Regions from separate parts of the Streptomyces sp. V3I7 genome, predicted to be linked through region 1. Evidence: riboswitches for the same ligand, from Rfam matches in the RefSeq annotation. Region 1 holds a riboswitch; each other region holds the start of a gene.
What was found. Region 1 has a riboswitch for thiamine pyrophosphate ahead of thiO (glycine oxidase ThiO). Riboswitches for the same ligand answer to the same signal wherever they lie in the genome.
Positions count from the first base shown of each region.

Region 1 (2,193 bases):
GCGCCGCGGTGAGGCTCCGCACCAGCGCGTCCAGCACGGTGCCGGGCGCGACCTCGCGGCGCTGCCCGTTGACGGAGATGGTGACGGGCGTGCTCATGCGGGCTGCTCCGAGACAGACGAGACAGGCGAGACAGGGGTGAGGGCGGCGTCGAAGCGCCGCGGCGTGAAGGGGCGCGCCTCCGGGGGGAGGTCGCCGGTGGCGAGGACGTGGGCCATGACGTCGCCGGTGACGGGCGTGAGCAGGACGCCGTTGCGGAAGTGGCCGGTGGCCAGCAGCAGTCCGTCGAGGGCGGTCGGGCCGAGCAGCGGCGCGTTGTCGGGGGAGCCGGGACGCAGCCCCGCGCGCGTCTCGGTCAGCGGCAGCTCGGTGATGCCGGGCACGAGCTCGTGGGCGTCGCGCAGCAGCTCGTACACGCCGCCCGCGGTCACCGTCGTGTCCCAGCCCAGCTCCTCGCTCGTCGCGCCGACGACCAGCTCGCCGTTCTCGCGCGGCACCAGATAGACCTGGCCGCCGCGGACCACGGCCCGCACGGTGCGGCTGAGGAACGGCGCGTACCGCTTCGGCACGGTCAGCCGCAGCACCTGCCCCTTCACGGGGCGCACCGGCGGCCTTACGTCGTCCGGTACGCCCGCCAGCTCGCCGCTCAGGCTGCCGGCCGCGAGCACGACCTGCCCGGCGGCCAGCGCGGTGCCGTCCGCCGTGGTGACGCCGGTGACCCGGTCCCCGATGACGTCGAGGCGCTCGGCGCGCGTGCGGTGGAAGACCACTCCGGTGCGCTCGCAGGCGGCGACCAGGGCCGCGGCCAGCCGGCGCGGGTCGATCTGGTGGTCGCCGTCGACGCGCAGCCCGCCGCGCACGCCCGGCGCGAGCATCGGCTCCAGGCGCCGGCACTCCCGGCCGGTCAGCCACACCGACTCCAGGCCCGAGCGCTGTTGCAGCGCGTGCAGTTCACGCAGGTGGGCCCGGTCGTCGGAGTCCAGCGCGACCGCGAGCGTGCCGCACCGGCGGTAGCCGAGGCCGAGGCCGGTCAGCTCGGTGAGCTCGGCGGCGAAGTCGGGGTAGCGGCGGGCCGATTCCAGGTTCAGGGCCAGCAGGGTCTGCTCGCCGTAGTGCAGTTCCGTGACCGCGGCCAGCATCCCGGCGGCGACCTGGGCGGCCCCTCCGCCGGGGCCGGGGTCCACCACGGCCGTGGCCACGCCGCGCTGCGCGGCACGCCAGGCCGTGACCAGACCGATGATCCCGCCTCCGACGACGAGCACGTCGGACGTACGTGACGACATGGGCGTCCAGCCCCTCCCTTCGCCGGCATGACCCGGATCAGGTTCGTACGGTCGGAGGCCGCGTCAGCCTCCCTCTCAGCCCGGTGCGTCCGGGCTCCCGCGAGTGCGTTGTCCCCGCCACCCTAGCCCGCGGCCGCGCAGGCCTGCCAGCACGTCCCCCGGCCCTCGCTCGCCCCCTGACCGAGGGAATCCGGATTGTCTATGGTGATCGAGTGAGCGACGAGACGCGGGACGCGGACACGGCACAGGGACGGCGCGTGGTCGTCGTCGGGGCGGGGATGGCGGGGGTGCAGACCGCGGTCGCCCTGCGCGAACGGGGCTTCACCGGCATCGTGACGCTCATCGGGGCGGAGCCGCACCAGCCGTACGACCGGCCGCCGCTGTCCAAGGCCGTCCTGCTCGGCAAGGCGGAGGGCTCGGCCCTCGACGTGGACTTCGAGGGACTCGGCATCGAACTCCTGCTGGGCCGCGAGGCGTTGGGCGTGCGCCCAGCCGACCACGAACTGGACACCGAGGCGGGACCCGTCCCGTACGACGTCCTCGTCCTCGCGACCGGCGCCGCACCCATCAGCCTGCCCGGCTCGGAGGGCGTCCCCGGTGTCCATCTGCTGCGCACCCTCGACGACGCCGAGCGGCTGCGGCCCGTGCTCGCCCGGCAGCACGACATCGTGGTCGTCGGCGCCGGCTGGATCGGCGCCGAGTTCGCGACGGCGGCCCGCGAGGCGGGCTGCGCGGTCACCGTCGTCGAGGCCGCCGACCGCCCGCTCGCCGAGGCGCTGCCCGCCGAGGTGACCGCGCCGATGACCGCCTGGTACGCCGACAGTGGCGCCACCCTGCGCACCCACGCGCGCGTGGAGCGCGTCGAGGAGGGCGCGGTCGTCCTCGACGACGGCGCGCGGCTGCCCGCGGGCG
Region 1 is NZ_JAUSZK010000001.1:1,727,928-1,730,120, reverse strand. It holds gene thiS (sulfur carrier protein ThiS) at 1-97, opposite strand, end outside; gene thiO (glycine oxidase ThiO) at 94-1,281, opposite strand; TPP riboswitch at 1,279-1,392, opposite strand; gene QFZ74_RS08165 (NAD(P)/FAD-dependent oxidoreductase) at 1,560-2,193, shown strand, end outside.

Region 2 (2,193 bases), 3.1 Mb from region 1:
GATCGTGGACGGCATGCGCGCCCTCAGGGACGGCGACGTTCCCGGCGGGCCCGCGCGGCTGTCCAACATCGTCTTCATGGGCATGGGCGAGCCGCTCGCCAACTACAAGCGCGTCGTGGGTGCCATCCGCGCACTCACCGACCCGGCGCCGGACGGCCTCGGTCTGTCGCAGCGCGGCATCACCGTGTCGACCGTCGGCCTCGTCCCGGCGATCCACCGCTTCGCCGACGAGGACTTCAAGTGCCGCCTCGCCATCTCGCTGCACGCCCCCGACGACGAGCTGCGCGACACTCTCGTCCCCGTGAACACACGGTGGAAGGTGCGCGAGGTGCTCGACGCCGGGTTCGAGTACGCCGAGAAGTCCGGGCGCCGGCTGTCCATCGAGTACGCGCTCATCCGGGACATCAACGACCAGGCGTGGCGCGGCGACCGGCTCGGCCGGCTGCTCAAGGGCAGGCCCGTGCACGTCAACCTCATCCCGCTCAACCCGACGCCCGGCTCCAAGTGGACCGCCTCGCGGCCCGAAGACGAGAAGGCGTTCGTCGAGGCCATCGCGGCCCACGGCGTGCCCGTCACCGTCCGCGACACCCGCGGTCAGGAGATCGACGGGGCCTGCGGACAGCTCGCGGCGACCGAGCGGTAGTTCCGGGGGCGCCCGCGGTGGTGGCCCCGCGAGCGGCTGGCGGTAGGCTGAGGGCGGCGCAATGCCGTACAACTTCATACATCGTCATATTCCGACAGGGGAGCGCCACAGCGCTGAGAGTGCGGCACACAGGCCGCAGACCCTCTGAACCTCGCCCAGGTCATTCTGGGTAGGAAGTTCGGTCATCACTCAAGCTGTCGCGCCCTGTCCCGGCCCCCACGCGGGGCCGGGACAGGGCGCCGCGTCTCTTCCTGGCCAACCCCAGGAGGACAACCAGTGCACACCAAAACCCTCGTGGCCGCCGCGGTCGGCCTCGGCCTCGTCACGCTGTCCGCGTGCGGACCGACGGCGGGCAAGGACGACAAGACCGACCAGGGCGCCGCGGGCTCCAAGACGGTCACCCTCGTCAGCCACGACTCGTGGGCCGTCTCCAAGGACGTCCTCAAGGACTTCGAGAAGCAGTCCGGCTACAAGGTCACCGTCCTCAAGGACGGCGACGCCGGGCAGGCCGTCAACAAGGCGATCCTGACCAAGGACCACCCGCAGGGCGACGTCCTCTTCGGCGTCGACAACACCCTGCTGTCCCGCGCCCTCGACAACGGGCTGTTCCAGCCGTACCAGGCCAAGGGCTCCCAGCTGATCCAGCCTCAGTACCGGGCCGACGAGGACAAGCACCGGGTCACGCCCATCGACACCGGCGACATCTGCGTCAACTACGACAAGGCGTACTTCAGCAAGCACAAGCTGACCCCGCCGAAGTCCTTCGCCGACCTGGCCAAGCCCGCGTACAAGAACCTCCTCGTCACCGAGAACGCCGCCACCTCCTCGCCGGGCCTCGGCTTCCTGCTCGGCAGCGCCGCGAGCTACGGCGACCAGGGCTGGGAGGGCTACTGGAAGAAGCTCAAGGCCAACGGCGTCAAGGTCGTCGACAGCTGGGAGCAGGCCTACGACCAGGAGTTCTCCGGCTCCGCCGGCGGCAGGAAGGCGCACGGCGACCGGCCGCTCGTCGTCTCCTACGCCTCCTCCCCGCCCGCCGAGGTCATCTACGCCGACCCCAAGCCCAAGACCGCCCCCACCGGCGTGGCGAGCGGCACCTGCTTCCGGCAGACCGAGTACGCCGGACTGCTGAGCAACGCCCGCAACACCAAGGGCGGCAAGGCGCTGCTGGACTTCCTGCTGAGCCGCGAGTTCCAGAACGACATGCCGCTCAACATGTTCGTCTACCCCGTGGTCAAGGGGGCCCAGGTCCCCGCGGAGTTCCAGAAGTACGGCCCGCAGGCCAAGACTCCGCAGACCATGGCGCCCGACCGGATCGCCGCCAACCGCGACCAGTGGGTCAAGTCGTGGACGTCGCTCGTACTCAAGTAGCGGCCACGAGGCGGGGGAACGCGGCACGGCTCGGACTCATGGCCGGGCCGGTCGCGTTCTTCGCCGTCTTCTTCGCCTGGCCCGTCACCGCGATCGTCGCGCGCGGGCTCAAGGCCGACGGTGTCTGGCAGTTCGGGCGGATCGCGGACGTCGTGGCGCAGCCCGGCATCCGGCACGTGCTG
Region 2 is NZ_JAUSZK010000001.1:4,875,539-4,877,731, forward strand. It holds gene rlmN (23S rRNA (adenine(2503)-C(2))-methyltransferase RlmN) at 1-643, shown strand, start outside; TPP riboswitch at 730-837, shown strand; gene QFZ74_RS22920 (thiamine ABC transporter substrate binding subunit) at 920-2,011, shown strand; gene QFZ74_RS22925 (iron ABC transporter permease) at 2,050-2,193, shown strand, end outside.
Region 2: it holds a riboswitch for thiamine pyrophosphate, as region 1 does, so the genes downstream of both, QFZ74_RS22920 (thiamine ABC transporter substrate binding subunit) here and thiO (glycine oxidase ThiO) in region 1, are expected to answer to the same signal.

Region 3 (2,193 bases), 1.6 Mb from region 1:
GATTGGCCTCGTGCAGCTCCCAGACGGCCGATGTCTGGGTCACCGTCACATCGTCGAGCACACCCAGCGAACCGATGATGACGCCGGCGAGCAGCAGACCGCTCATGTCGATGGACGGGTACAGCCCGTGGATCAGGCCGGTGTTGTCGTCCGTGTTGCCGGTCAGCGCGGCCCAGCCGATGAATCCCGAGCCGAGGACGCCGATCAGCGACAGCGAGACGAGCGTGCCCAGGACCGCCACCGACGTGCGTGCCGACAGGCCGTGGCACATGTAGAGGGCGATCAGCATGATGGCGCTCGACCCGACCACCGCCACGAGCAGGGGGTTCGAGCCCTGCAGGATCGCGGGCAGGATGAAGAGGGTCAGCAGCAGGAAGCTGACGGCGAGTGCGACCAGCGCCATGACGCCGCGCATCCGGCCCACCACCACGACGGCGAGCGCGAAGATGCCGGCGAGCAGAGCCATCGGGAACTGCCGGTTCACATCGGTGACCGCGTACTGGAGTTCCTTGGGCGCCGCGGGCTCGTACGCGACCACGACCTTCTGGCCCTCGTGCAGCTGGCGCGTCTGGTCCGGGCGCACGATCTCCGTGAACGTACGGCCCGTGTCCTTGCCGGTATCGACGCGGACGGTGGCCTTCTTGCAGATGCCGTCCGCCTGCTGCTGGGGTGAGTTGCCGTCGGGAGCGGAGACATCGCCCGACGGGGCGGCCGACCCCGAGGCGTTCACCGACTTGCAGCTCACCTCGACGACCTTGGTGACCGAGGCCTGCTGCGTCTGCCGGTCGAAGCCGACGCCGGTGCGCTCGTGCGGTGGGGCACCGCCTGGCCAGAGCACCACGAGCCCCACGACGACGGCTGCGGTGAACGGGATCAGGATGGCCGCGATGACCTTGCGCAGATGCTTGGACACGGGCGCGGCGGGGCCGTGACTGTGACTGTGTGAGTGGCCGTGACCGCGGCCCGGCGCAGGGCCGTGTCCGTGCCCGTGGCCACCGGCAGGACCGTGGTCGTGCCCATGGCCGCTTGAGGGCCCGTGCCTCTGCCCGTGCCCCTGGGCGCCCCCTGGTCCCGCGCCCGCGTGCTGGTGTCCGTCGCCCGGTCCGGGACCGTGTCGGCGCGGTGGCTCAGGCGGCGGGTACGGAGGCTGCTGCGTCGTGGTCACCGACCGATCATCGCAAGAACGGTAGGGGCCCACTGTTCACCGCGCCCGAATTGACGCTAGCGTGGAGGCACCTTTGCACACGCGGGAGCTCGGAGCACCGGGCTGAGAGGGCGCTGACCTCCGTATTCGCGATGTTTCACGTGGAACGAGTGATGTTTCACAGGGAACACCGGCTGACGGAATCCGCTGCGTCGACCGCCGAACCTGTTACCGGGTAATGCCGGCGTAGGGAGTAGGTCTCATGACCATCAAGGACGCACGCACGCCTGCCTCCGTCCAGGACGAACAGTCCCCGGAGGCCGGGAAGTCCATCGGCTGGCACAAGGGGTATGTCGCGGGCTCCCGCCCCGACCTGCGCGTGCCGGTCCGTCAGGTGCATCTCACCAACGGGCAGTCGGTCACGCTGTACGACACCTCCGGCCCGTACACCGATCCGCACGTCGAGACCGATGTCCGGCGCGGCCTGGCGCCGCTGCGGGAGAACTGGATCACAGCCCGAGGCGACACCGAGGAGTACGCGGGACGCCCCGTCCGGCCCGAGGACGACGGCATCAAGCACACCTCGCCACGCGGCGGACTGCGCAACCTGGACGCGGTTTTCCCCGGGCGGCCACGGCAGCCACGCCGCGGTCGTGACGGGGCCGCGGTCACCCAGCTCGCGTACGCGAAGCGCGGCGAGATCACGCCCGAGATGGAGTTCGTGGCGCTTCGCGAGAACGTCTCTCCGGAGGTCGTCCGCGAGGAGATCGCGGCGGGACGGGCGGTGCTGCCCGCCAACGTCAACCACCCGGAGATCGAGCCGATGATCATCGGTAAGCGATTCCTGGTGAAGGTCAACGCCAACATCGGCAACTCGGCGGTGACGTCCTCCATCGAGGAGGAGGTCGAGAAGATGACCTGGGCGACCCGCTGGGGCGCCGACACGGTCATGGACTTGTCCACCGGCCGCAACATCCACACCACCCGCGAGTGGGTGCTGCGCAACTCCCCCGTTCCCATCGGTACGGTGCCGCTCTATCAGGCCCTGG
Region 3 is NZ_JAUSZK010000001.1:3,327,796-3,329,988, reverse strand. It holds gene QFZ74_RS15460 (YibE/F family protein) at 1-1,165, opposite strand, end outside; TPP riboswitch at 1,237-1,414, shown strand; gene thiC (phosphomethylpyrimidine synthase ThiC) at 1,407-2,193, shown strand, end outside.
Region 3: it holds a riboswitch for thiamine pyrophosphate, as region 1 does, so the genes downstream of both, thiC (phosphomethylpyrimidine synthase ThiC) here and thiO (glycine oxidase ThiO) in region 1, are expected to answer to the same signal.